2 linked regions of the Azospirillum brasilense genome follow. The protein of the gene in region 1 binds, or shares a complex with, the protein of each later gene. Links are inferred from orthologs where the notes say so. Each region holds a gene or a part of one and is shown on either strand. Other genes may lie near its edges. The genes, in order: accB and accD.

Region 1 (14,117 bases):
GGAATCTCTGAAATTACTGCGCTGATGCCATGACTTGGACAGGCATAGCGGCATATGGACTCTCTGGCACCCTTGCGGCTCCAGGATACTGAAAACGCTGATTGCGGTGTTTTGCCGGTGACGCGCGTGCCGGTTGCGCGGCCGATGGTGGTGGCGGTTGGGAAACAAACAGAGGGAAACCGGGCGCTGACCGTGCTGAACATATCGAATTGTGGTGATTTCGAGCCTGCCGGTTGGTGTGGAAACACTTTGATAATCAAATTCGGATAGGTCGCATGGGATAAAGTTCGCGCCACAGGCAGCGCCGGACCGACGGCATCGGGCCGGCGCTGCCGGTCGGTGGCCGATAGGTCGGCGACGGCGGTTGGCGGCGACGCTCCTCTGCGTCGTCGGATCGCATGCAAAGGATCAGGTCGATGCAGACAAGCAGTCTGGCGGGACGCTTCAAGGTCGGAACCCGCATTTACTTCGGTTTCCTCGTGGTTCTGCTGTTGCTGGCGGTGGTGGTCGCCATCGGCGTCCGGGGCCTTGGGGTTGCGCGGGACGGCTTCGAATCCTACGCGGCGGTGAGCAACCACTCGATCCAGGTCAGCTCCATCGATGCGCAGGTCGCCCAGATGCGCCGCCTCGCTCTGACCTTCAACACGTTCGGCGACCCGAAGGTGGCGGACCAGGTGCGCGCCGTCCAGGCGACCCTGGTCAAGGATCTGCGGAGCGCCTTGGACGGAACGACCGGTGAGCGCCGCGCCCTGCTGGAGCGGATGAACCAGGTCTTCGCCAGCTACGTGACCGACTTCAACACGCTGGCGGAGCTTCGCCTGCGCCGCGACCGCCTCTACGCCGAGCAGCTCGTCCCGGCGGGCGAGAAGGCGCGCGAGACCGTGTCGCAGCTCGTCTCCACCCTGATCGCCGACGGCGAGCACGAGGCGGCGGCCAACGCCGCCCTCGCGCAGGAGCAGCTGCTGATGGCGCGGCTGGCCGCATCGCGCTTCTTCACCAGCCCGAACGAGTCGATCATCACCGAGGTGTCGGCCCGCGACGACGCCTTCGGCGAGGCCATCCGCCGGGCGACCGAGCGGCTGAACAACCCGGCGCGCCGGGCCGCGGCGCTGGCCGCTGACCAGCTCTCCGACCGCTACGTCTCGCTGTTCCGCGAAACCGCCGCCGTCATGCTGGAAAACACCCGGCTGGTCGACGTGATGGGCGCCCGCGGCGTCGAATTCGCCGACCTCTCCGACCGCACCGTCGCGATCGAAGGCAAGGACCGCGACGGCGTGCTGGCCGAAACCACCGGCAGCATGGACCGCACCCTGTCGGCCAACGTGACAATCGCGGCCGGGGCCTTCCTGTTCGGCCTGCTGCTGGCCTGGGCGGTGGCGCGGTCCATCGTGAAGCCGGTCGTGTCGATGACCGAGACGATGACCAACCTCGCCGGCGGCGACCTGACGGTGACCATCCCGGCCCTGGCCAACCGCGACGAGATTGGGCGGATGGCGCAGGCGGTTCAGGTGTTCAAGGACAACGCCATCCAGAAGAAGGCGATGGACGAGGCCGAGCGCGAGCGCCTTGAAGCCGAACGCCGCGCCGACGAGGCGCAACGCGCCCGCGAGACGGCGATCGGCGAGGAGATCGCCGCGCTGATCGACGGCGTGTCGAAGGGCGACCTGTCGCGCCGCCTCGATCTGTCCGGCAAGGACGGCTTCTATCGAACGATGTCGGAGGGCATCAACCGCCTGACCGACACGGTGGAGGCGGTCATCGCCGACCTCGGCGCGGTGCTCAGCGCGCTCGCCCAGGGCGACCTCAACAAGCGGGTGGAGCGCGACTACCAGGGCGCCTTCCAGACGCTGAAGACCGACGTCAACACCACCTCGGCCAAGCTGTCGGAGATCGTCGGCCAGATCCTGCGCGCCACCGACGCGATTTCCGGCGCCGCGTCCGAAGTTTCGCTGGGGTCGAGCGACCTCGCGGAGCGGACGGAGCAGCAGGCCTCCTCGCTGGAGGAGACGGCGGCGAGCATGGAGGAACTGGGCGCCACGGTGCGCTCCAACGCCGACAACGCCCAGCGCGCCAACGGCATGGCTGCCGACGCCCGCACCGCCGCGGAGTCTGGCGGGACGGTGGCGGACTCGGCCATCGACGCGATGAAGCGCATCGAGGCGTCGAGCCGCAAGATCACCGACATCATCGGGGTGATCGACGAGATCGCCTTCCAGACCAACCTGCTGGCGCTGAACGCGGCGGTCGAGGCGGCGCGGGCCGGCGACGCCGGGCGCGGCTTCGCGGTGGTGGCCCAGGAGGTGCGCAACCTTGCCCAGCGCTCCGCCCAGGCGTCCAAGGAGATCAAGGGCCTGATCCTCGACAGCGACAGCCAGGTGAAGGACGGGGTGGAGCTGGTCAAAAAGGCCGGCGACGCGCTGGAGGGCATCGTGTCGGGCGTCCAGCAGGTCGCCGGGCTGATCGCCGAGATGGCCTCGGCGTCGAGCGAGCAGGCGGCGGCGCTCGACGAGATCAACGCCACCGTCTCGCAGATGGACGAGATGACCCAGAAGAACGCTGCGCTCGTCGAGGAAACCACCGCCGCTGCGCAGTCGCTCGCCAACCAGGCGACGGACCTGCGGTCGTTGGTCAGCTTCTTCAAGCTGGACGCCGCGGCCTTCATGGCGGCTCCCGCCGGTCATCAAGGCGGCGGGGCTCCGGCTCTGCGGCGCAGCATTGCCCCGACCAAGCCGGCGCCAGCCAAGCCCGCCGCTCGCAAGGCGGCGCCTCCGGCCCGTCCGGCGGCGGGCAAGGCGGCTTCGGCGACCCTCCAGCGCGCTTCCGCCGACGAGGACGATTGGAAGGAGTTCTGACCGGGTCGCGCTGAAAAAAGCGTGCGATGAAAAAGGCGGCGCGGACGTTTGTCAGGGAAGGCCATCACACCAACCAGGAGTGACGAACCCATGACCGCGCGCCGCCTCAACTTCATGAAAATCATGGTGCCCCTGGTTCTTGCCAGCGCCCTGTGGGCGGGGCCGGTAGGGGCCGCCGAAACGCCGCCCCCACCCGGCGCCGCGCCTCCTCCCGGCGCGCCCTCCACGCCGGGCGAACAGGCCCGCCAGGGTGTGGAGCTGCTGATGAAGGCTCTGGAGGGGTGGGTGCGGCAGGTGCCGATGTTCGCTCCTCCCGAAGTCACGCCGGAGGGCGACATCGTGATCCGCCGGCTCGACCGCTCCCGTCCCGCACCGGCCGAACCTGCACCGCCGAAGTCCGAACCCCCGGTGCCGAATGCGCCGACCGACTTGTAGGGCGGCGGCAAAGCCCGATACAGCCTGTCACGCAGCGCACCGATGTGGTTTCCGATGGGCGGTGGAGCCCTCGAAAAGGCTTAACAGCCCCTTAATTCATGGTTAATAACGAGTTAATATCCGTTTGCGAGCCGAACAGGAGCTGCGTCGGTCTGTCTGCGTGACGCGCTGTATCGGCCTTTCCGCCCCGCCGGTCAGCCGACGTGCCAGGGGCCGCCCGGACGGGCGAACCCTTCCACCTGATCGCGCAGCTTCTGGATCTGCGACGGGGTGAGGGTAAGGCCGAGCTTGGTGGCGAAGGCGGCGGCGAGGGCACCACGCGTGGGGCGCTCCCCGCGGACCGACAGGGCGCGGTACAGCTCGAACGCCGCGGCGTAGCGCCGCAAGGCTTCCGGACGGCGGCGCAGTTGGGCCGCCTGCGGGGTGGCAGCCTCCTCCAAATGGGCTTCCAAGCGACGGAGGGCGTCCGTCGTCGACAGGGCGGGCAGGGGAACGGGCGGGTCCGGTTCCCGTTCGGGCTGGCCGATGGCCGCCTTGGCGCGGTGTCTCCGCTGGCGCAAGCGGTCTTCGTTGCGCAGCCGCTCCGCATAGGCTGGATCGCTGCGCCGCCGTTCGGTGCGGTTCCGATTGGCGCGGGCGTTGCGTTCCTCCCGGTCCGCGCGGCTCTGCGGATCGCTGAGCAGGAAGGCGAGTTCCTCCGCGGTCAGGCGCAGGGAATCAGTGTCGGGGTCGTTTTCGGCAGCCATGCCGAAAACAACGTTTCAGACGCCGTTTCCGATCCATACCACCAAAGAAGGTCTCAGGCGGCCGATGCTGCGCCGGCCGGTGCTGCACCGCCGCCACGGCGTTTCCGGTCATGGCGATTTCGCTGTCCATCGCAACGGCGCCTCGTGCTAGAGAATGCCTCCGACACGAGACGTCACCCCATTTCACAGCAGACGGGACCCGGCCGGCCATGACCCCCAGGCAAGCCCTCCAGCAGCGCCTCGCCGCCCTGGACGCGCATCTCCGCGCGGAAAACCCGAACCTTCTCCCGGTCATTCCGACCTTTCGCAATTTCGACCGGGTGCTGGTTCGGCTGGGCCTGCTGGGGCCGTACGAGTCGCTGACCACGCGCATCCCCTGGTGGCCGATGATCGCGGTGCTGGGCACCTTCTCCGCGGGCAAGTCCACCTTCCTCAACGGTTATCTCGGTGCGCCGCTGCAGAACACCGGCAACCAGGCGGTGGACGACAAGTTCACGGTGATCTGCCATGGGCCGGAAACCCGGCGGGAGGCACTGCCGGGCACCGCGCTGAACGCCGACCCGCGCTTTCCCTTCTACCGGATCGCCGACGAGATCGAGAAGGTTGCGGCGGGCGAGGGCAAGCGCATCGACAACTACCTTCAGCTCAAGACGCTGTCCGGCGATCGGGCGCGCGGCAAGATCTTCATCGACTCGCCGGGCTTCGACGCCGACGACCAGCGCCGCTCGGTGCTGCGGCTGGTCGATCACATCGTCGAGCTGTCCGACCTCGTGCTGGTGTTCTTCGACGGGCGCCACCCGGAGCCGGGGGCGATGCAGGACACGCTGAAGCATCTGGTGGCGAAGACGGTGGACCGCGCCGACGCGCGCAAGGTCTGCTACATCCTGAACCAGATCGACACCACGGCGAAGGAAGACAATCTGGAGGCGGTGTTTGGCGCGTGGCAGCGCGCCATCGCTCAGGCCGGTCTGGTGTCGGGCCGCTTCTACGCGCTCTACGACAGCAAGTCGGCGGTCGCCATCGCCGACGACGCGGTGCGCGCCCGCTACGAGGCGCGGCGCGATTCCGACCTCGCCGAACTCCAGGTGCGCATCAACGAGGTGGAGGTCGCCCGCGCCTACCGCATCGTCGGCATGATCGACAGCCTTGTGAAGGAGCTGAAGGGTGAGATCGTCCCGCAGCTCGCCGCGGCGATGAAGCGCTGGCGCAAGCTGGTGCTGATCGGCGACGCGGTGTGGCTGGCCCTGCTGGCCCTGTTCTTTGGCGGGATCGCCAGCCTCGCCGGCGGCGATACGGTGTCGGCCTTCCTCACCTGGCTGACCCAGTCGCAGCCGGCCTGGGCCGGTGGCCTTCCGGTCGGGGTGCTGGCGGCGCTGGTGGTGCTGGGCGGCCTGTTCGGCGCCGGCCATTTCTGGCTGCGCTCCTTCATGGCCCGGCGGGTCGCCCGCAGCCTGCCGGAGCGCTACGGCGACGTCGATCTGAACCTCCAGCAGGGCTTCCTGCGCAACACCCGTTTCTTTCGCTCGATCTTCCGCAAGAAGCCGGTGGGCTGGAGCGGCGGCGCCGAGAAGCGCATCTTCTCCATCCGCGAGGCGGTGGCGGAGCATGTCCAGCGCATCAACGACCTGTTCACCGACCCCGCCGGGCGGCGCAACCGCGCCCCGGCGGAGTAAGCGGACGTTCGCCGGAGAGCATCGTGGGACGGGCAATGGCGGGGCGGCGGTGTCTTCTGGCCATGCTCCTGCTGCTGGCGGTGTTCGGTCCTGTCCGGGCGGCACCGCTCGATTCGGCCCTGGATCTGGTCACCGGCAACGACTTCGCCCCCTTCACCGGGGAGGATCTGTCGGAGGGCGGCCTGCTGACCGACATCGTGCGCCGCGCCTTCGACGAGGTCGGGTTGCGTTATGGTGTGCGCTTCATGCCTTGGCGCCGCGGCTACGACGGCGTGCGGGCGGGCAAGTTCCTCGGCACCTTTCCCTATGTCCGCACGCCGGACCGCGAGATGGAGATGCTGTTCTCCGACCCGCTGCTGGAGGTGCGGCAACTCGTCTATCTGTCCGCCCACAGCAGCATGGTGTTTCACACTCCGGAGGATTTCCGGGGCCGTACGGTCTGCGCGCCGGTCGGCCACGCCTTGCCGGCGGAACTGGCGACGTTGGCCGCGGCGGGCGCGTTGACGCGGGAAAGCCCGGGGGACCTGCCGGCCTGCGTTCGGATGGTCGCCTCGGGCCGTGTGGACGCCTTCGTCATCGACGAGTTCACCGGGCGGAGCGCGGTGGCGAAGGCGATGGTCGGGGACGAGATCCGCATCGCGCCCTTGCCCTACGCCCGTGCCGGACAGCACCTGATTCTTTCCCGTTCGCTGCCGGAGGCGACGGCGATCCTGGCAGCCTTCAATGCCGGATTGAAAAAATTGAAGGATAGCGGCGCTTTCGAGGAGATCCTGCGCCGCCATTTGTCCGCCTCGCCGTGAGGCGATCGGCGTCGAAGGGGGCAGAACACGCCGATTGGGCGCAACATGCGCGCCATGCGCCATTGCCAGCGCGACGCAAAGTGCTATAAACGCGCGGACTCGATCTTGGAAAAGGGGCGTGGCCCGTGGCCATCGACGCTTCCGTTCTGGTCCTGAACGGACCGAACCTGAACATGCTGGGCGTGCGCGAACCGCACATTTATGGCTCCATGACGCTCGACGACCTGGAAGGCGCATGCCAGGAACGTGCCGAACAGCTTGGGCTGGCCATCGACTTCCGGCAGTCGAACCACGAGGGCGAACTCGTTTCCTGGATTCAGCAGGCGCGGACGGAGCATGACGGCATCGTCATCAACGCCGGCGCCTACAGCCACACCTCCGTCGCCATCATGGACGCGCTGATCCTGTCCGAGCTGCCGATCGTCGAGGTGCATCTCTCCAACATCTACAAGCGTGAGGCCATCCGCCACCACTCGCACATTTCCGCGGTGGCCAAGGGGATGATCTGCGGCTTCGGCCCTCACGGGTATCTGCTGGCGCTGGACGCCATGGCGAATATCCTCGAGCGCGACTAAGGAACACGGGAAAAACGAACACCATGGCAAGCTTCGACATCGACGGCGATCTGGTCCGCAAGCTCGCGGATCTCCTGCGTGAGACGGGCTTGAGCGAGATCGAGTTTGCCGAGGGCGAGAAGCGGATCCGCGTCACCCGCCCGACGGCCGCCCAGGCGGTGGCCGTGCACGCTCCGGTCGCCGCTCCCGCCCCCGCCACGGCCCCGGCCGCCGCCCCGGCGGGCAAGCCCGCCAGCCATCCGGGCGCCGTCACCTCGCCGATGGTCGGCACGGCTTACGCCGCGGCCGAGCCGGGCGGCACGCCCTTCGTTCGCGTCGGCGACACGGTGAAGGCCGGCCAGACCGTCCTCATCATCGAGGCGATGAAGGTCATGAACCCCATCAAGGCCCCGCGGGGCGGCACGGTCGTCGAGATTCTGATCTCCGACAGCCAGCCGGTGGAGTTCGGCGAAGTCCTTATGATCATCGAGTGAGCGGGGATCATCCCTTGGCGATGTTCGAGAAGGTCCTGATCGCGAACCGCGGTGAGATTGCTCTGCGCATCCACCGCGCCTGCCGTGAGATGGGAATCCAGACCGTGGCGGTGCATTCCACCGCCGACGCCGACGCCATGCACGTCCGCCTCGCGGACGAGAGCGTGTGCATCGGCCCCGCGTCGGCCCGCGAAAGCTACCTGAACATTCCGGCGATCCTGTCGGCGGCGTCGATCACCGGGGCGGACGCGATCCATCCCGGCATCGGCTTCCTGTCGGAGAACGCCCAGTTCGCGGAGATGGTGGAGGAGCACGGCTTCACCTTCATCGGCCCGACCGCGGAGCACATCCGCATCATGGGCGACAAGGTCACCGCGAAGAAGACGGTGATGGAGCAGGGGCTGCCCGTGGTCCCCGGTTCCGACGGCCCGGTGCCGACGCTGGAGGAGGCGGAGAAGATCGGCCGCGAGACCGGCTATCCGATCCTCATCAAGGCGGCGGCGGGCGGCGGCGGCAAGGGCATGAAGGTCGCCCGCAACCCCGACCAGCTCAAGGAAGCCTACCAGCTCGCCCGCGGCGAGGCGCGCGCCGCCTTCGGCAACGACGAGGTCTACATCGAGAAGTATCTCGGCAAGCCCCGGCACATCGAGATCCAGCTTCTCGGCGACGAGCACGGCAACTGCGTGCATTTCGGTGAGCGCGACTGCTCCGTGCAGCGCCGTCACCAGAAGGTCATCGAGGAAGCCCCGTCGCCGGCCCTGAACGCCGAGCAGCGCGCCTTCATCGGCGATCTGGCGGCCAAGACGGCGGCGGCCATCGGCTACCGCGGCGTCGGCACGATGGAGTTCCTGTTCGAAGACGGGCAGTTCTACTTCATCGAGATGAACACCCGCCTGCAGGTCGAGCACACGATCACCGAGATGATCACCGGCATCGATCTGGTGCGCGAGCAGATCCGCGTGGCGACCGGCGCCCCGCTCGGCTACGGCCAGGCGGACATCCGCTTCCAGGGCCATTCGATCGAGTGCCGCGTGAACGCGGAGCATCCGGAGACCTTCATCCCGTCGCCGGGGAAGATCGACGGCTATCACGCGCCGGGCGGCCTGGGCGTGCGCGTCGACTCGGCGCTCTACGACGGCTACCGCATCCCGCCGCACTACGACAGCCTGATCGCCAAGCTGGTCGTCCACGGCACCACCCGCAACGAGTGCCTGATGCGGCTGCGCCGGACGATCGAGGAGTACGTGATCGGCGGCGTCGACACCACGCTGCCCCTGCACCAGCGCATCATCGCGCAGCAGGCCTTCATCGATGGCAACTACGACATCCACTGGCTTGAGCAGTTGATGGGCATGAAGAAGTAAAATCCGCCAAGCGGTTCAATGAAAAGAGCCCTCCTTCCCGATGGGGAGGAAGGGCTCTTTTCGTTTTTGCGGGTGCGGGATTCTCGGATGACAACAGGGTCTTCACGGATTTCACGGATTTTTATAGTCGTGCCCAGTGCAGGCCTGTTCGATCAGCGTGCGCTGAGCAAGCCCAAAGAAATCCGCGAAATCCGTGAAGCACCTGTCGCCCGCGAGAATCCGACACCCCGTCACGGCGCCGCGGTCAGCAGGGCGTCGCGGCGGCAGCGGTCGACCACCTTGGCGCCGCAGGGGATGAAGGACAGATCCTTGTTCAGGCACAGCCGCACCTCGGCCACGTCGCGCTTGGAGCAGATCAGCGCCACCGACTCCGGTTCCAGCCCAGGGTTGGCCTGGACGAACAGGCGCTCCACCTGGGTCGCGGGGATCGACAGATCGGATTTCGGGGCCTGGAGTGCCTCGGGAATCTTGACCTTGGCGAAGGCCTTGCGGACCTGCGCGAAGTAATCGGTGACGGGCAGGCCGCTGCAGGTGCCGTGCTTCGTCCATTGATGCACGATCAGGCCGACGCTGGGCATCACCGGCATGGTGGCGTCCACCACGGCGCGGGGGACCGTGCGGTCGCGGGTGCAGGTGGCCGGATAGCCGCCGTTGCTGTATTGCGGCCACAGGCCGTGGACGATGAAGCCGAACCTGCGTTCCACCCCGCACTGGTCGGGGTCGGCGTCGCCCTGATTCTTGGCGCAGTGGGTGGGCGACCAGGACAGGCTGAACACATAGTAATCGAAGGTGCCGGGCTCTGCCTTGCGCTGCGCCCATGACGCGCCGGTCATTGAGAGAAACACAACCATCGATACGACGATGGCTGACAGAACCGTCTTCATGTTGGATCTCCTGCGATGAACACCTCTTTCCGTTGCATACCATGGTGGGAGCCACCTGTCGCGCGGAAGTGGTGCGCTGAGATAACGTTGCGGGGGCGAGGGAGCAAACGGCTATAGTGTCCGCGATGATCGAATTGTCCGCATCGCTGCTTCTGCGCGCCTACGCCGCCGGCATTTTCCCGATGGCGGAGAACGCCGACTCCGAGGAGCTGTACTGGTTCGATCCGGAGCGGCGTGGCGTTCTGCCGCTGGAGGGCTTCCACGTCCCGCGCAAGCTGCGCAGGACCGTGCGGCGCGGCCCGTTCGACCTGCGCTTCGACACGGCCTTCCGTGCAGTGATCGAGGCCTGCGCGGAACCGACGCCGGACCGCCCGAAGACCTGGATCAACGGCGATATCCTGCGCCTCTATACCGAACTGCACGAGCGCGGCTGCGCCCACAGCGTGGAGTGCTGGAGCGGCGGCCAACTCGTCGGCGGCCTGTATGGTGTGGCGCTGGGCGGCGCCTTTTTCGGGGAAAGCATGTTCAGCCGCGTCACCGACGCCAGCAAGGTGGCGCTGGTGCATCTGGTTGCTCGGTTGCGGACGGCGGGCTACACGCTGCTGGACGCGCAATTCGTGACGGAGCATCTGAGTCAGTTCGGCGCCGTGGAGATCCCGCGCGCCGAGTACCGCCGCCGATTGGCCGCCGCCCTGGCGGTGCCGACAAATTTCGGCAGCGTGGACCAAGGCACGGCCATCGCGGCGTTGCTGGGCGCGGAGGGCTGAGGGTGGGGCCCTGGGCTGGGCTCAGTCACCCTCGCAGGACAGGACCCAGACGTCGTAGATCGGGTGCTCCATAGCCGACAGGGCGGGACTGGAGGCGAACATCCAACCGCTGAACACCGGCTCTGCCTGTTCGCCGGGCTTGTTCTCGATCACTTCGAGGAATGCGGCGGTTTCCGGAGTTTCGATCGGCGGGTTCTCCTTGCAGGCGCGCAGCGTGATGCGCAGGCTGCCGAGCGCCTTGGTCTCGCCGACCGCGATGGTGAAGGTGGAGGTCCTTGCGGTGATCTTGTCCAGCCCCTGCAGCTTGGCAGCGGGGCGGCTGACCATCTCCTCCGGCACCGGAGCGGCACCGGCCGGGCTGGTCAGGCTCATCAAGGCTGGCAGGCTGAGCAGCGTTGCCGCCAAGGCCGCGCCGCGAACGCGTTTGCCAATGATTGAGCCGATGAGGCTTTTCGGAGTCGTCGTCACTTGGATCGTCGTCACTGGGGATCGCTTCCGTGATGTCGAACGGCGTGGGCCGAAACCCGACAGCCTTCTATCCCGGAAGCGTCTCCCCGTCTACTCCGTGCCCGCTTACTGGGTGATGCTACCGCTGGGGCGGGTGCCGCCATAGGGTGCGGTGTTGGTGGACGGACCGGCGGTGCCCTCCTTCTCCTCGACCTTCTGGGTGGCGGTGCCGCCCGCGGCACCCGCGGCGCCACCGACCACCGCGCCGACCGGCCCGCCGATCACGGCGCCCGCCGCAGCCCCGCCCAGCGCGCCGCTGGCGGCCTTCTCCTCGGTGTTGACTCCGCAGGCGGCGGCGAGCAGGGCGAGGCCGAGAACCAGGAAACGGGCTTTCATCGCTGATCTCCTCTGTGATGGGTCTGGCGTGATGTGTGCCGTGTTGGATCTGCGGAGGGAAACGGCAGCGTGGCCGCGGCTGTTCCGAAGGGCGCTGGGAAAAAGTGGATGAGGCAAGCGAAAAAGGACCCTTGCCAGCCAGTGTGAAAACAGGATCCCGGCGCTTGAAGGCTAAGCAACAATGCCCACAGCGCAAGCTGCGGGCATTGTCATGTCAGGCCGGATTGAAGGTGCGTCGCGCTATCAGGCAACGCTTTCCCCATAAACGCTGGACGGATTGATCGTGCCGGATGCGATGGTCCGGGTGGTGGACATGTTTGTCGGCACGCTGGATCTGGCGACGCTCGGCTTTGCCAAAGCCCTGCTTGCGGCCCGCGTGAAGCAACGCCCGTAGATCCTGCGCTGGCTAGGGCAATCTGACCGCACCCCCTGTAAACGTGAAAAACCCCAGCCCAAGCGGGCTGGGGTTTTCACACAGGCTGTCGAAGCCCTCTTCTTCACGCTCCGTGCGAAGCGGCGTCACTCCGCCAGTTCGTGCACGACCTCGTCCTCGTCCTCGTCGCCGGAGCGCCGCTTGCGCGAGCCCTCGGTGTAGTCGAAGGCGGGCTTGTCGTCCTTCACGGTGACCTTGACCAATCCGCCCTTGGCGAGCTTGCCGAACAGCAGCTCCTCCGCCAGCGGCTTCTTCAGGTGCTCCTGGATCACGCGGCCCAGCGGACGCGCGCCGTAGAGCGGGTCGTAGCCCTTCTTGCCCAGCCACTCGCGGGCCTGATCGTCGAGTTCGATCGTGACGCCGCGGTCCTCGAGCTGCGCCTCCATCTGCATGATGAACTTGTCCACCACGCGGTTGATGACCTCCTGGGTCAGCGGTGCGAAGGGGATGATCGCATCCAGACGGTTGCGGAACTCCGGCGTGAACAGCTTCTCGACCGCTTCCATGTCCTCGCCGACCCGACGCTCGCGCTCGAAGCCGATGGCCGGCTTGGCCATGTCCGAGGCGCCCGCGTTGGAGGTCATGATGAGGATGACGTTGCGGAAGTCCACCGTCTTGCCGTTGTGGTCGGTCAGCTTGCCGTGATCCATGATCTGCAACAGGATGTTGAACAGATCCGGATGCGCCTTCTCGATCTCGTCGAGCAGCAGCACGCAATGCGGATGCTGGTCGATGGCGTCGGTCAGCAGGCCGCCCTGGTCGAACCCGACATAGCCTGGAGGGGCGCCGATCAGGCGGGAGACCGTGTGCCGCTCCATGTACTCCGACATGTCGAAGCGGGTCAGCTCGATGCCCAGCGTGAGGGAGAGCTGGCGGGCCACCTCGGTCTTGCCGACGCCGGTCGGGCCGGTGAACAGGTAGTTGCCGATCGGCTTCTCCGGTTCGCGCAGGCCGGCGCGGGCCAGCTTGATGGCGGAGACCAGCGCGTCGATGGCCTTGTTCTGGCCGAAGACCATGGTCTTCAGGTCGCGCTCCAGGTTGAGGAGCGTTTCCTTGTCGTCGCGGCTGACCGACTTCGGCGGGATGCGGGCGATCTTGGCGACCACCGCCTCCACGTCCTTGACGGAGATCTTCTTCTTCCGCTTGTTCTCCGGCAGCAGCATCTGCGCGGCCCCGACCTCGTCGATGATGTCGATGGCCTTGTCGGGCAGCTTGCGGTCGCCGATGTACTTCGCGGACAGCTCCACCGCCGAACGGATCGCGTCGTTGGTGTAGCTCACCCGGTGGTGCTTCTCGTAGTAGGTCTTGATCCCCTGGAGGATCTTGATCGCATCCTCGACCGTCGGCTCGTTGACGTCGATCTTCTGGAAGCGCCGGACGAGCGCCCGGTCCTTCTCGAAATAGTTCCGGTATTCCTTGTAGGTCGTCGAACCGATGCAACGCAGCGAGCCGGAGGCGAGGGCCGGCTTCAGCAGGTTCGAGGCGTCCATCGCACCGCCCGAGGTCGCACCGGCGCCGATGACCGTGTGGATCTCGTCGATGAAGAGGACGGCACCTTCCGTGGCCTCCAGTTCGGAGACGACGGCCTTGAGGCGCTCTTCGAAGTCGCCGCGGTACCGCGTACCGGCGAGCAGGGAGCCCATGTCGAGCGCGAAGATGGTGGCGCCCTTCAGCACCTCCGGAACCTCGCCATGGACGATGCGGCGGGCCAGCCCCTCGGCGATGGCGGTCTTGCCGACACCGGGGTCACCGACATACAGCGGGTTGTTCTTCGACCGCCGGCACAGGATCTGGATGGTCCGTTCGACCTCCTGCTCCCGTCCGATCAGCGGATCGATCTTCCCGCTGGCCGCCTTCTTGTTCAGGTTGACGCAATAAGCCTCTAGGGCTTCGCTGCCTTTCTTCACGACCTTCTCCGCCGCCGCGTCCTCGTCGGCTCCGGTAACGCGCTTCGCTTCCGAGCGGCCCGGGGCCTTCGCGATTCCGTGAGAGATGTAGTTCACCGCGTCGAAACGGGTCATCTCCTGCTCCTGCAGGAAATAGACCGCGTGGCTTTCGCGTTCAGAGAACAGGGCGACGAGCACATTTGCTCCCGTCACCTCTTCACGCCCCGACGACTGGACGTGGATGGCCGCGCGTTGCAGCACCCGTTGGAAGCCAGCCGTCGGCTTCGCATCATCGGGCCTGTTCGTGATCAGGTTCGCAAGCTCGTTGTCGAGGTAATCCGAGAGTTCGGCGCGCAGGCGGTCCAGATCGACCCCACAAGCGCGCA
Region 2 (14,349 bases), 590 kb from region 1 along the record:
CGACCCCGTGCTGCGGGTGGACTGGAATCCCGAGACTCCGCGCTTCGCCAACCAGCGCGAAGGCTTTCCCTTCGACCGGCTGCGCCGGGCCATCCGCGGCGAGCTGGACGATCCCGAGCGCGCCGTGGTGGTCGAGGTCCGGCGGGAGCGCCCCATGCCCGGCCCCTTCCCGGTGGACGAGCATCGCTGGGGCGCCGACGTCCGGCTGTCGGTGGGGCTGAAGGACGGGTCCTGGCTGACCTTCGTCGGCGGCGACCCGCTGGAGGGGCCGTTCCGGCTGCTGCGCTTCGCGCTGTGGATGGCCGGCATCGTCGGGGCGGTGGCTCTGGTCTCGGTCTGGACGGCGCGCCGCATGACCGCCCCCATCGCGCGCTTCGCCGACGCGGCGGAGCGGCTGGGCGTGGACGGCGAGGCGCCGCCTTTGCCGGAAGCCGGCCCCCAGGAGCTGCGCGCCGCCACCCGCGCCTTCAACCGGATGCAGGCGCGTCTGGCCCGCTTCGTCGCCGACCGCACGCAGATGCTGGCGGCGATGAGCCACGACCTGCGCACGCCGCTGACCCGCCTGCGCCTGCGCGCCGAACTGGTCGAGGACCCGGAGATGCAGCGCAAGATGCTCGCCGACCTCGACGAGATGGCGGCGATGATCAACGCCACGCTGGCCTTCGCCCGCGACGACGCCAAGCACGAGCCGCGCGGCCCGCTCGACCTCGCCGACCTGCTGCAGAGCCTGTGCGACGACCGGGCGGACGCCGGGCACGCGGCGGCCTACGAGGGGCCGGCGCACGCGACGGTGGACGGGCGCCCGGTGGCTCTGCGCCGCGCCTTTGCCAACCTGATGGACAACGCCATCGCCTATGGCGGCGGCTTCACCGTGCGCTTGCGGCCCGTGGATGGGGAATTGCGGGTGGAGATCGAGGACGGCGGTCCCGGCATTCCGGAGGCGGAGTTCGAGAAGGTCTTCGCCCCCTTCTACCGGCTGGAGCGCTCGCGCTCCCGCGACACCGGCGGGGTGGGGCTGGGTCTGGCCACCGCCCGCACGGTGGTGCGCGGCCATGGCGGCGACATCGCGCTGTCCAACCGCCCGGAAGGTGGGCTGCGGGTGACGGTGACCCTGCCGCGGTGATGGCAGGGTGCGTCAAAGCCCTCGCCCCTCCGGGGAGAGGGTTGGGTGAGGGGGCGTCCGAAGGGCGGAAACGCAGCCTCATTGCAGAGCCTTTCCGGCCTGCGGCCGCCCCCTCATCCTGACCTTCTCCCCAGCCTTCTCTCCAGGGGGGAGAAGGGATTATGCACCGCAACATCGGCGGCGCATCGGCGTTTAACGGTGCAGGATCAACGTCACCGGAGGTTGCCGCCGTGCCGCAGATCGACCGCACCCCCTCGCCCGTGGACCTCCGCCCCCATGTCGTGATCGTCGGGGCGGGGTTCGGCGGGCTGGCCTGCGCGGAGGCCCTGGGCGGGACGAACATCCGCGTCACCATCATCGACCGCAACAACTATCACCTGTTCGTGCCGCTGCTCTATCAGGTGGCGACCGCCGCCCTGTCGCCCGCCGACATCGCCGAGCCGATCCGCCGCATCGTCAGCCGCCACCCCAACATCGACGTGGTGATGGGCGAGGTGACCGGGGTCGACCGTACGGCCAAGCGGGTGGAACTGGCCGACGGCAGCTTCGTCCCCTACGACCGGCTGGTGCTGGCGACCGGCTCCTCCTACAGCTATTTCGGGCACGACGACTGGGCGGAGATCGCCCCCGGCCTGAAGACCATCGAGAACGCCCGGCGGATCCGCGCCCGGCTGCTGATGAATTTCGAGCAGGCGGAGATGAGCGAGGACCCGGCCCGGCAGAAGGCGCTGATGACCACCATCGTGGTCGGCGGCGGTCCCACCGGCGTGGAGATGGCCGGGGCGGTGGCCGAACTGGCCCGCTTTACGTTGGCCCGCGACTTCCGCCGCATCGACCCGCGCACCGCCCGCGTCCTGCTGGTCGAGGCCGGGCCGCGCATCCTGTCCACCTTCCCGGAAGACCTCGGCCAATACGCCCGCCGCAAGCTGGAGGAGCTGGGCGTCGTCGTGCTGACCGGACAGGCGGTGGAGAGCATCACGCCGGAGGGCGCCACGGTCGGCGGGCGCTTCATCCCGGCGGGGGCCATCGTGTGGGGCGCCGGGGTCAAGGCCTCGCCCGCCGGCTCCTGGCTGGGGGTGGAGACCGACCGCAGCGGGCGCATCCCGGTCGACGCCGACATGGCGGTGCCGGGCGTGCCCGACGTCTACGCGCTGGGCGACACGGCGGCGCTGGCCGGCGACGACGGCAAGCCGCTGCCCGGTCTGGCCCAGGTCGCCAAGCAGCAGGGCGAGCATCTCGGCGGCGGGTTGGAGGCCAGCCTGCTGCGCGGTCAGCCGCTGGAACCCTTCCGCTTCCGCAACCGCGGCAACACCGCCATCGTCGGGCGCAGCGCCGCCGTCTTCGATTTCGGAACGCGCAAGCTGAAGGGCTGGTTCGCCTGGGTGCTGTGGGCGATCATCCACGTCTATCTGCTGGTGAATTTCCAGAAGCGGATGCTGGTCACCATGCAGTGGCTGTGGCGCTGGGCCACCTACCAGCGCGGCGCGCGGCTGATCACCACCGACCGCCCGGTGTCGGTCGCGGAATCCGTCACCTCGCCGCATGGCGGGAGCGCCGAACCCTTCCGGGACGTGAGGCGCGGCCAGGGCTGACGGCTTCGGATCAGGAGGGCTTTGGACCGGAGGCGGGGGGAAGCGGCAGGACGCAGCGGAAGCGGGTGCCGTGGCCCGGCCACTCCTCGACCTCCAGCCGCCCGCCGTGCAGCTCCATGACGTTGCGGACCAGCGACAGGCCGAGCGCCGCGGCGCCGCGCGGGTCGTTGCGGTCGTAGCGCGAGGGCAGGGCGGCCTCGCCCGGCCCGGCGCCGCTGCCCACGGTCAGCACGATGGTCCCGGCGGTCCGTTCCCCGGACAGCAGGATGCGGCGGTCCGCCGGCGGGTGGCGGATGGCGCCGACGACCAGGGTGAACAGCGCCTGCTTGAGCCGCCGGGCGTCGCCCTCCGCCTCGCCCAGCGACGACGGGGCGGCGAGGTCGAGGCGCAGCCCCTCGCGCCGCGCCCATTCGCGGGTCAGCTCGCCCACCGTCTCCAGCAGGTCGGGCACGTCCACGACGGCGCGGTCCAGCGTGGTCACCCCGGCCCCCAGGCTGGTCATGTCGACGACGTCGTCGATCAGCTCCAGCAGCCGCTCGCCCGCGTTGAGGACGCCCTTCACATACTCGATCTGGCGCGGGTTCAGCTCCCCGAAATACTGGTTCGCCAGCACCTCGGCGAAGCCGATGATGCCGTTCAGCGGGTTGCGCAGATGGTGCGAGACGTTGGCGATGAACTCGCTCTTCAACTGGTCGGCGGCCTCCAGCGCGGCGTTGGAGGCGCGCAACGCCTGCTCCAGCCGGGCGCTGTCGGTGACGTCGAGATAGCTGTTCAGCACCGCCCCGTCGGGCAGCGGCAGGGTCGAGAACTCGACCACCGACCCGTCGGCCCGCTCCAGCCGACCCGAGCGCACGGCGCGTTCCAGCGTCGCGCCGATCATCTCGTCCTTCAGGCTGTCCCAGTCGCCGCCATTCTCCAGGAAGGGCCGCATCCGCTCGAACAGGCCGGAGATGTGCGGCTCGCCCAGCAGGTCCTCGTCGTCGAGGTCCCAGACGCGCGCGAAGGCCGGGTTGGACAGCTTCAGCCGCCCGTCGCCGCCGAACACCGCGATGCCCTCGGCCAGATTGTCCAGCGTCTCCTGCTGCACGGCGATCAGCGTGTTGTAGGAGGATTCCAGGGCCAGCGTGTTGGTCACGTCCTCCAGGATCTGCATCAGCCCGCCCAGCGGGTGCGGGGCGGCGAGGCTGCGCAGAGTCGTGCCGTCCGGCAGGTGCATCAGCTCCTCGACCGGCTCCAGCAGGCGGGTGTAGCGGCTCAGCCGCTCGCGCTTGTAGCTCTGGTAGTCGGCGTATTCGGGCAGGCGGCGGCGGGTGCGCAGCTCCTCCAGGATCTCGCCGTGGGTGGGCTGGCTGCGCAGCCACGACTCCTCCAGGTCCCACAGCCGGGCGTAGGCCTGGTTGAAGAAGGTCAGCCGCGTGTCGGCGCCAAAGATGGCGATGGCCGCGCCCAGCCGCTCCAGCACCTCGCCGTGGGCGGCGAGGTGGCGGCTCAGCTCGCCGCGCAACTCTTCCACCGCCGTGACGTCCAGCGCGTAGCCGACGACCAGCGTGCCGCCGCCGTCCGGGGCGGGCAGGGGGGCCTCGGTGACCTCCAGCAGGCGCCGCTCGGCGCCGATGACGGCGGAAACCCGCTCCGACTGGGCGACCCCGCTGCGAAGCGCGCGTTGCGCCAGGGCGCGCCCGGCGTCGCTCAGCTCCTTGCCGCTGTCCGGCACGGCGGCAGGGTCGGAATCCACGGCACGGGCGTAGGCGCGGTTGCACCAGGACAGCGTCTGCCCGGCGCCGCGCAGCCACACCGGCAGCGGCAGGGCGTCCACCGCCGCGCGCAGCTCGGCCAGCGCCGATTCGGCGTCGTGCCGTCCGCGGGTCAGTCCCTCCTGTTCGGCGCAACGGTCGGTGATGTCCTCCAGCCAGACGACGTTCTGATGCCCGGCGTTCTGATGCCCGGCGGCCCGCCGCCCGTTCAGCAACAGGCGCCGTCCGCTGCGGGTCGTCGCCTCGATTCGGAAGTCCTCGCCCCCACCGCGCAGGCGGCGGACGGCCTCGGCGACTCGGGGGGCGTCGCTGTCGGCGAAGGCGCTCGCGATGTCCTGGCCCGGCTCCGTCCCCAGAAATCCGGCGCAGCCCGGCGCCGCGCTGACGGCGCCTTCGGCGTTCCAGGCGCACCAGGGATGGGGGGATGCGGCCAGCAGGGCCTCCAGACGCGCCACGTCGGCCGCCAGCCGGTCGCTGCGGCGGCGCTCCTTGCCGGTCCAGAACAGCCCGCCGAATCCGGCGGCGCCGAGGACACCGGCAAAGCCCAGCACAGCCGGCGAGCCGGAGGGCCCGGCCATCAGGCCGACTCCCACCGCCAGCCCCAGCGCGGCAAAGGCGTATGATCGGGTCAGGACACTCACGCGGGTGAGACTAGTCCACGCCTCCCGGCGGAGCAAGGCGGGCCGGGGGTGGTGCCACTTTCGGGGTGGTGCGGCCCTTTCTCCCAGCTACACCGCCTCCCCGATCCGCAGGGCGCGGATCGCCGCTTCGACCGCCGGGAAGGCGGTGCGCACCGCCGTCAGGGCGTGCCCGGTCCCGTCCGGATCGCCGCGATGGGCGGCGAGTTCCAGGGCGGACGCGGCGCGGCCCAGCCGGTTGGCCCCCGCCGTGCGCGCCGCCCCGGCCAGCGTGTGGGCGGTGCCGCGGACGGCCTCCAGGTCGCTCCGTTCCAGGGCGGCGGCGGCCTCGTCCAGCAGCGGGCGGGTGGTTTCCAGGAAGAAATCCAGCATGTCCAGCGACGCCGCGTCGAGCCCGCCGAAGGTGGTGCGGACATGGTCGAGGTCCAGCGTCTGCTCCGCCGTCCCGGCGGGCTCCGCCGCGGGTGGATCGTCGGGAGCCGCGACGCTGCCCTCGCCCAGCGCCCGGTTCAGGGCGGCGGCGAGCTGCTTCAGGGTCACCGGCTTGGCGATGTAGTCGTCCATGCCCGCGTCGGTGCAGCGCTCCATCTCCCCGGCCAGGGCGTTGGCGGTCATGGCGATGATGGCGGTGCGAGGACGCGGATCGGGTGCCAATTTGAAGACTGATTCAGCGCTGCGGATCTGGCGCGACAGCTCGTAGCCGTCCATGCGCGGCATGTGGCAGTCGGTGATCAGAAGCCGGTAGGGCCGTGACCGCCAGGCGGTCAGCGCCTCCAGCCCGTCGCCGCTAAGGTCGGCCTCGAAGCCGAGCTGGCGGAGCTGGCGCAGGATCACCTGCTGGTTCGTCGGGTGGTCCTCCGCCACCAGGATGATCGGCGGGGGCGCGGCCGCATCGGGGTCCGCCATGTCGAGGGCCGCCATGTCGAGGGCTGGCGGACTGTCCTCCGTCACGGGAAGCGGGGAGACGGCGCGTCCGGCCAGGGCGGTCAGGCGGCGGAACAGGGCATCGCGGCGGATCGGGCGGCCGAGATGGTCGTGGCGCGGCGGTTGTCCAGCGGGCGTTGCACCGTCCTCGCCGCTTTCCGGCGGGCAGTCGCCGGGCTGCTCCCGCCCGTCGATCAGATGCAGGGTCGGGGGAGGGCGGACCCCGGCGGCGGCGATGCGGGCCAGAACCGCCGGCGCCGACAGCCGCGGGTTGGGCGCGCCGGGCGCGTCGTCCGGATGGTGCTCCAGCAGGCCGTCGGAGAGGACCAGCAGGTCGGCGTCGGCCATTGTCAGCAGTTCCACCGCCTCGTCCGCCGTCGTGGCGTCGGCGACGGCGGCCCGCTTGTCCTCCAGCGCGCGGATCAGGACGGCGCGCTGCACCGGGTCCGGCTCGGCCACGATGATCGACAGGCCGGTCAGGTCGGTGTCGTCGCCGGGCACCGTTCGCGGATCGCCCGCCAGCAGATCGACCGTGAACCAGAAGGTGGCGCCGCAGCCCGGGGCCGATTCGACCCCGATGCGCCCTCCCATCATCTCGACGAGGCGGGCGCAGATGGCCAGCCCCAGCCCGGTGCCGCCGAAGCGGCGGGTGGTCGAGCTGTCGGCCTGGCTGAAGGGCTGGAACAGGCGGGCCTGCCCGGCGGCGCTGATGCCGATGCCGGTGTCCTCCACCGAGAAGCGCAGGCGCAGCCGGTCCGACCCGGCGTCGGACGGCTCCAGCCGGGTGCGCAGGACGACCCGGCCCGCGTCGGTGAACTTGATGGCGTTGCCGGTCAGGTTGAACAGGATCTGGCGCAGCCGTCCGGGATCGCCGCGCACCGCCGCCGGCACCTTGCGGTCGAGGTCGCAGACGAGAAGCAGCGCTTTCTGGTGGGCCTGCGGAGCCAGCAGCTCCGCCACCCCCTCCACCAGTTCGCGCGGGTCGAGGTCCATCTCGTCGAGGTCGAGCTTGCCCGCCTCGATCTTGGACAGGTCCAGGATGTCGTCGATGATCCGCAGCAGCGCCGTCGCGCTGTCGCGCACGGTGGTGACGAGTTCGGTCTGCTCCGCGTCCAGCGGGCTCAGGGCGATCAGCTCCAGCATGCCCAGCACGCCGTTCATCGGGGTGCGGATCTCGTGGCTCATGGTCGCCAGGAACTCCGACTTGGACCGGGCGGCGACCTCCGCCTGGTCCTTGGCGTGGCGCAGGTCCTCTTCGGCGCGCTTGCGGCCGGTGATGTCGTAGCTCCAGGCGAGGATCGCCGGTTCCCCCTCGAACTCCGTGCGCTGAAGCGTCTGAAGCGCCCAGACGCGGCTGCCGTCGGGCCGGTCGACCGCCACCTCGACGTCGCGGGCGACCAGCCCGGGGCCCTCCTGCGGGAGGGCACGTCCCTGCAGGGTGGCGCCGGGCAGGGCCAGCGCGTGGCGGCGCCCGACAAAGGCGTCCGGCGGCAGCCCGGCCAGTTCAGCGGCGCGGGCGTTGGCGAAGGCCACGGAGCCGTCGGGACGCCCGATCGATACGCCGACCGGACTCTGCTCCAGGATCGCGCGCAGGCGGCGCTCGCTGTCCGACAGGGCGTGTTCGCGCGAACGGATGGTGGCGACGAAATAGTGCAGGGCGCGCGCCATGTCGGCGATCTCGTCCTGCCCATGGGTGGGGATGGCGACGGACCGCCCGGCGGCCGACGCGGCCATGGCCGTCTGCAGCCCACGCAGCCGCCGCACCACGTTGCGGTGGATGTAGAGGAAGATGCCGAGGGCACCGAGGATGGACACCACGGCCATCGCCAGGATGGCGTTCTTGCCGTCGCGGATCACCCGCTCGAACTCGCCGGAGCGGGCGGCGATGTCCTGCTCGATGGCCAGGAAATGGTCCGACACCGCGCCGACCAGCCGGTCGGAGACGTTCTGGTTGCGTGCGATGGAGCCTTTGATGGCGCGGGCCAAGCCGATTTCGGTCAGGCGGCTGTTGAACAGGTTGTGTTCCCCAAGCCCCAGCGCCTCCAGCTCCCGGTACAGCGGCTCCAGGTCGAAGGCGGCGCCGGAGGGCAAAGCGGCCACGACCTCCGCCGCGCGGTCCATCGCGGCGCGGTAGTCCTGCCGCAGCCGGTCCACCCGCGCCTCGTGGTCGGCGCGGGAGGCGGCGAGCATCAGCAGGATGGCGTGCTGGGCCTCCGCCGTCCACAGGTCGATTCGCCGTTCGACGTCCCGGGCCTCCCCCCACTCCTCCAGGGTCCTGGGGGTGGTGGTTTTGTCCCGCAGCGCTTCCTCGGCGTTGCGGACGCGTTCGGCCAGATGCATCAGGCGGCCGACCAGCCCACCCGTCTCCGCGGCGGCGGCGAGCTGGCGCTCCACCTGGGTGTTCAGGGTCATCAGGTTGGCGATCAGCTCGTTCTTGCGGCGCTGCAGCTCGACCACGTCGGCCACGTCGGTGCCGCGGTCGCGCAGCCGGGTCATCAGGTCTTCCAGCAGGGCGATCTGATCGCTCAGCCGGGCCATCACCGATTCGCGCACCGACTGGCTCTGCACTGCCACCAGGGCCGGGGCGTTGGCGGCCAGCGTGCCGCTCTGCTGGGCCAGTTGGGAAGCGTTGACGAGGCCCGGCACCTTGGCCGTGGCGATCTGCTCGAACCCCTCATGGAAGCGGCCGAAGAGTGAGACGGCCACCACGCCGGTGGCGGCGGTCAGGCCGGCGATCACGGTCAGACCCGCCAGGATGCGAAACGCCACGCCCAGCCGGGGAAGCCGCATGCCCGTCCCTCGATTTTTGTCGTCCGCTTGAGATAACACGGGCAATCGACCGGGCGCAATTCACACCCCCGCGCCGCGATCGGACGCTGGGCAAGCGGGTGCCCGGCGGGCTTGACCCGCGCCGGTTGCCGGACCAATGCTGACCGCCGGTGGCAAAGGTGCCGGCGGCAAAGAGGGATGGTCGATGGGCTTGGTCCGGTCTTTCGCGCGCGCCGCGGTGGTTGCCGCGGTTCTGGCGGCGGCGCTGGCCGCGCCATCCGGCGGTCCGCGGGCCGAAACCATGGAGGATGTGCGGGAGCGCGGGCTGCTGCGTTGCGGCGTCTCGTCCAGCGGGGCCGGTCTGGCGGCGGTGGACGACAACGGCAACTGGCGCGGCTTCTTCGTGGACATGTGCCGGGCGCTGGCTGCCGCCGTCGCCGGCAAGGCCGACCGCGTGGAGTTTGTCGAGACCAACTCCGAGAACCGCTTCGCCATCCTGCGCAACGGCGAGGTGGACGTGGTGATGGAGGGGACGACCTGGACCCTGCAGCGCGACGCCACCTTCGGCATCGATTTCCCGGCGGTCTACCTGTTCGACGGCCAGGGGTTCATCGCGCACCGCGCCCAGGGCATCGCCCGCCTGTCCGACCTGCCGCCCGGCGCCTCGGTCTGCGTGATCGAGCAGACCACGACCCTGCGCAACCTGGAGGATTGGATGGCCCGCACCGGCCTGCGCTTCCGCCTGAAGCCGGTGCGCTCGACCGAGGGGGCGCTGTCGGCTTTCTTCAACCATCACTGCGACCTCTACACCAGCGACCGCATCGGCCTGCACGCCCAGCGCCTGCTGAAGGCCCCCGAGCGCGAGGACTATGTCATCCTGCCGGAGGCGATCTCCAAGGAGCCGTTGGGGCCGATGGTCCGTCCGGACGAGCGGCGGTGGTTCGACGTCGTGCGCTGGGTGTTCCTGGCCACCGTCCTGGCCGAGGAGAAGGGCATCACCACCGCCAACGCCGCCCGCCTGAAGGAGGAGGCCCAGGACCCGGAGGTGCGCCGCTTCCTCGGGGCCACCGCCGGGGTCGGCTGGGGGCTGGGGCTGGACGACGGCTGGGCCTTCCGCGTGGTCACGCAGGTCGGGAACTACGGCGAGATCTTCGACCGCCATCTGGGCGCCGCCTCGCCGCTGGGCATCGACCGCGGGATGAACGGGCTGTGGATGAACGGCGGCCTGCACTACGCCCCGCCGCTGGGAGGATGAGGGCGGCGGCGCTCTGCCATGCCGCCCCGCCGGATTGCCTTCGCGCCGGCTTTTCCCATCTTGTGGGCATGTTCGGCGAAAGGTTCGGCGAACGCTTCAAATCCGGGCGATCCGCCGCTATGGTGGCGCCTTCCGGGCGCCGCGCGGCCCGCTTCAGGCAGTTTCCCAGGCCATGACCAGACCCAACACCTACCGTTCCGGTCCCGACGAGCGCGGGCATTTCGGCATCTATGGCGGACGCTTCGTCGCCGAGACGCTGATGCCCCTGATCCTTGAGGTGGAGAAAGCCTACCGCGAGGCCCGGGCCGATCCCGCCTTCGAGGGCGCGATCCGCGAGCAGCTCAAGCAATATGTCGGCCGCCCGAACCCGCTCTACTACGCCGAACGCCTGACGGAGAAGCTCGGCGGCGCGAAGATCTACTTCAAGCGCGAGGAGCTGAACCACACCGGCGCGCACAAGATCAACAACTGCATCGGCCAGATCCTGCTCGCCCGCCGCATGGGCAAGAAGCGGATCATCGCCGAGACGGGCGCCGGCCAGCACGGTGTGGCGACCGCCACGGTCTGCGCGCTGTTCGACATGCCCTGCGTCATCTACATGGGCGAGACCGACATCGCCCGCCAGCAGCCCAACGTCTTCCGCATGAAGCTGCTGGGGGCCGAGGTGGTCCCGGTGACCTCCGGCGCGCGGACGCTGAAGGACGCGATGAACGAGGCGCTGCGCGACTGGGTCACCAACGTCGCCGACACCTACTACCTGATCGGCACGGCCGCCGGCCCGCACCCGTACCCCGCCATGGTCCGCGACTTCCAGTCGGTGATCGGCGACGAGGTGCGCGTGCAGATGCAGGAGCTGGAGGGCCGTCTTCCGGACAGCCTCGTCGCCTGCGTCGGCGGCGGCTCCAACGCCATCGGCCTGTTCCATCCCTTCCTCGACGATCCGTCGGTGCAGATGGTCGCGGTCGAGGCCGCCGGCCACGGCATCGACAAGGGGCCGCTGGCCCACGCCGCCTCGATCACCGGCGGGCGCCCCGGCGTCCTGCACGGCAACCGCACCTACCTGCTGCAGGACGAGGACGGGCAGATCCTGGAAGGCCATTCCATCTCCGCCGGCCTGGACTATCCGGGCGTCGGACCGGAGCATTCCTGGCTGCACGACATCGGGCGCGTCGAGTATGTCTCGGCCACCGACCAGGAGACGCTGGACGCCTTCCAGCTCTGCGCCCGCACCGAGGGCATCATCCCCGCGCTGGAATCGGCGCACGCGCTGGCGGAGATCGTGAAGCGCGCCCCGAAACTGCCCAAGGACCACCTGATGGTGCTCTGCCTGTCGGGCCGCGGCGACAAGGACATCTTCTCCGTCGCCCAGCATCTGGGAGTGAAGCTGTGAGCGCCCTCAACGACAAGTCCGTTGACAATGGCCGCATCGCCCGGCGGTTCGCCGCGCTGAAGGCGGAGGGCCGCGCCGGCCTCGTCACCTTCATCACCGCGGGCGACCCGGACCTGGAGACCTGCCGCGCCGTCCTGCACGGCCTGCCCGCCGCGGGCGCCGATCTGATCGAGCTGGGGCTGCCCTTCTCCGACCCGATGGCCGACGGCCCGGCGATCCAGGCGGCCAGCCTGCGCGCGCTCCACGCCGGGACGACGGCGCGCAAGACGCTGGACCTCGTGCGCGGCTTCCGTGAAACGGACGCCGACACGCCGGTGATCCTGATGGGCTATTACAACCCGATCCACGCCTATGGGGTGGACCGCTTCCTGGCCGACGCCATCGAGGCCGGGGTGGACGGGCTGATCGTCGTCGACCTGCCACCCGAAGAGGACGAGGAGCTGTGCATCCCGGCGCTGAAGGCCGGGGTGAACTTCATCCGCCTGGCGACGCCGACCACCGACGACAAGCGCCTGCCGGCGGTTCTCCAGAACACCTCGGGCTTCGTCTATTACGTGTCGATCGCCGGCATCACCGGTGCTGCCAGCGCCGACAACGCCGCGGTGGGCGCCGCGGTGGAGCGGCTGAAGCGCCACACCGACCTGCCGGTGGCGGTCGGCTTCGGCATCAAGACGCCGGAGCAGGCGGCCGAGGTCGCCCGCGTCGCCGACGCGGCGGTGGTCGGCTCGGCCATCGTCACGCGGCTCGCCGGCGGGCTGGACGCGGACGGCAAGGCCCGTCCGGGTCTGGCCGAGGATGTGCTGGGCTTCGTCCGGGAACTGGCCGGCGGCGTGCGCGGCGCGCGCGTCTGAGTGCGTCGGGCCTAGATCGCCGGGCTGCGAGCGCCGGCTGAGCGGGATATCAGGAAGAATGCGATGAACTGGCTTACCAACTACGTCCGCCCCAAGATCCGCGCCCTCTATGCCCGCAAGGAGGTTCCCGACAACCTCTGGCACAAGTGCCCGAGCTGCGAGGCGATGCTCTTCCACCGCGATCTGGAGGAGAACCTCAACGTCTGCCAGCATTGCGGCTTCCACATGCGGCTAGACCCGATCAAGCGGCTGGCCTCGATGTTCGACGAGGGCGACTACCAGTCGGTCGAGCTGCCGAAGTCGGTGGTCGATCCGCTGAAGTTCCGCGACCAGAAGCGCTACACCGACCGCCTGAAGGAGGCCCAGACCAAGACGGGCCGGCATGACGCCATCGTCGTCGGCTCCGGCCTGATCGGCGGGCAGCCGGCGGTCGTCGCGGCCTTCGACTTCGGCTTCATGGGCGGCTCGATGGGCATCGCGGTGGGCGAGGGCATCCTGGCCGCCGCCCGCACCGCCATCGCCCAGAAGGCGGCGCTGATCGTCGTCCCGGCCTCGGGCGGGGCGCGCATGCAGGAAGGCATCCTGTCGCTGATGCAGATGCCGCGCACCACGATCGCGGTGGAGATGGTCAAGGAAGCCGGCCTGCCCTACATCGTGGTGCTGACCGACCCGACGACCGGCGGTGTTACCGCCTCCTTCGCGATGATCGGCGACATCCACATCGCCGAGAAGGGCGCGCAGATCGGCTTCGCCGGCGCCCGCGTGATCGAGAGCACGATCCGCGAGACCCTGCCGGAGGGCTTCCAGCGCTCCGAATACCTGCAGGAGCACGGCATGGTGGACATGGTCGTCCATCGCCGCGACCTGCGCCCGACCCTGTCGCGCGTCCTGACCCTGCTGATGCAGCCGGTCCTGGCCGTGGCGCCGGAAGCGCTGCCGGCCACGGCCGTCCAGGCGGAGGAGCCGCGTAGCCAGGCGGAGGCCGCCGACGAGACGCCGGCCCAGGCCGGCGCCGAGAGGACCGGCTCCGAGCAGCCGGCCTGATCCCGCCATGCCGCTCGCTGAGTCGCTCGCCGATCCGGTTCTCGACCGGCTGAAGGGGCTGCACCCCAAGGTCATCGACCTGTCGCTGGACCGCGTGCACCGGCTGCTCGCCGCGCTGGACCATCCGGAGCGGCGCCTGCCGCCGGTGGTCCATGTGGCGGGCACCAACGGCAAGGGCTCCACGCTCGCCTTCCTGCGGGCGATGCTGGAGGCTGCGGGGCTGCGGGTGCATGTCTACACCTCGCCGCACCTCGTGCGCTTCCACGAGCGCATCCGGCTGGCCGGCTCGCTGATCGACGACGACCGGCTGGCCGCCCTGCTGGAGGAATGCGAGGCGGCGAACGGCGGCGGGCCGATCACCTTCTTCGAGGTGACGACGGTCGCCGCCCTGCTCGCCTTCGCGCGGGAGCCGGCGGACGTGGTGCTGCTGGAAACCGGGCTGGGCGGACGGCTGGACGCCACCAACGTGGTGGACCGCCCGGCGGTCACCGCCATCACGCGCATCTCCTACGACCACCGCCAGTTCCTCGGCGACACGCTGGAGGCCATCGCGGGCGAGAAGGCCGGCATCTTCAAGCCGGGCGTCCCCGCCGTGATCTTCCCGCAGCCCGCGGAGGAGGCGGCCCGCACCCTGGCCATCCGCGCCGAGACGGTGGGCGCGCCGGTTCCCGGCTGGTCGGTCACCCCGACCGCGGGCGGTTTCCGCTTCGAAAGCGACCGCCGCCGCATCGAGCTGCCGCTGCCGGGGCTGGCCGGAGCGCACCAGATCCTCAACGCCGGGGTGGCGCTGGCCTGCCTGGACCATTTGCCGGTCAAGGTCGACGACGCGGCGGTGCGCCGCGGCCTCGCCGCCGTGCACTGGCCCGCCCGCCTGCAACGGCTGACCCGCGGCCCCCTGGCCGAGGCCTTGCCCGCCGGCTGGGACCTGTGGCTGGACGGCGGCCACAACGACTCGGCGGGCGAGGTTCTGGCCGTCCAGGCCGCACGCTGGGCGGAGGAGGAGCCGCAA

Evidence for each region.
Region 2: the proteins of accB (region 1) and accD are in contact, whole or in part, in a solved structure (PDB 8UXZ), measured with the Escherichia coli proteins. The link is inferred for Azospirillum brasilense from one-to-one orthologs.

The regions. Positions count from the first base shown.
Region 1 is NZ_CP012914.1:925,865-939,981, forward strand. Bases 6,126-8,829 are described here. They hold accB (acetyl-CoA carboxylase biotin carboxyl carrier protein), read left to right. Parts: upstream 6,126-7,104; coding sequence 7,105-7,554; downstream 7,555-8,829. Other genes in these bases: AMK58_RS04215 (substrate-binding periplasmic protein), read left to right, coding at 6,126-6,506; aroQ (type II 3-dehydroquinate dehydratase), read left to right, coding at 6,632-7,081; accC (acetyl-CoA carboxylase biotin carboxylase subunit), read left to right, coding at 7,575-8,829. Outside these bases: AMK58_RS04195 (methyl-accepting chemotaxis protein), read left to right, coding at 417-2,852; AMK58_RS04200 (hypothetical protein), read left to right, coding at 2,943-3,287; AMK58_RS04205 (hypothetical protein), read right to left, coding at 3,482-4,033; AMK58_RS04210 (dynamin family protein), read left to right, coding at 4,243-5,706; more of AMK58_RS04215, read left to right, coding at 5,769-6,125; more of accC, read left to right, coding at 8,830-8,918; AMK58_RS04235 (ribonuclease T2 family protein), read right to left, coding at 9,149-9,802; aat (leucyl/phenylalanyl-tRNA--protein transferase), read left to right, coding at 9,928-10,569; AMK58_RS04245 (DUF2155 domain-containing protein), read right to left, coding at 10,591-11,052; AMK58_RS04250 (hypothetical protein), read right to left, coding at 11,143-11,412; ATP-dependent Clp protease ATP-binding subunit ClpA, read right to left, coding at 11,932-14,117. UniProt on the Escherichia coli protein: This protein is a component of the acetyl coenzyme A carboxylase complex; first, biotin carboxylase catalyzes the carboxylation of the carrier protein and then the transcarboxylase transfers the carboxyl group to form malonyl-CoA.
Region 2 is NZ_CP012914.1:334,735-349,083, forward strand. Bases 11,414-14,349 are described here. They hold accD (acetyl-CoA carboxylase, carboxyltransferase subunit beta), read left to right. Parts: upstream 11,414-12,359; coding sequence 12,360-13,340; downstream 13,341-14,349. Other genes in these bases: trpB (tryptophan synthase subunit beta), read left to right, coding at 11,414-11,445; trpA (tryptophan synthase subunit alpha), read left to right, coding at 11,442-12,296; AMK58_RS01645 (bifunctional folylpolyglutamate synthase/dihydrofolate synthase), read left to right, coding at 13,348-14,349. Outside these bases: AMK58_RS01605 (ATP-binding protein), read left to right, coding at 1-1,123; AMK58_RS01610 (NAD(P)/FAD-dependent oxidoreductase), read left to right, coding at 1,354-2,715; AMK58_RS01615 (sensor histidine kinase), read right to left, coding at 2,726-5,110; AMK58_RS01620 (ATP-binding protein), read right to left, coding at 5,198-8,821; AMK58_RS01625 (amino acid ABC transporter substrate-binding protein), read left to right, coding at 9,012-10,055; more of trpB, read left to right, coding at 10,228-11,413.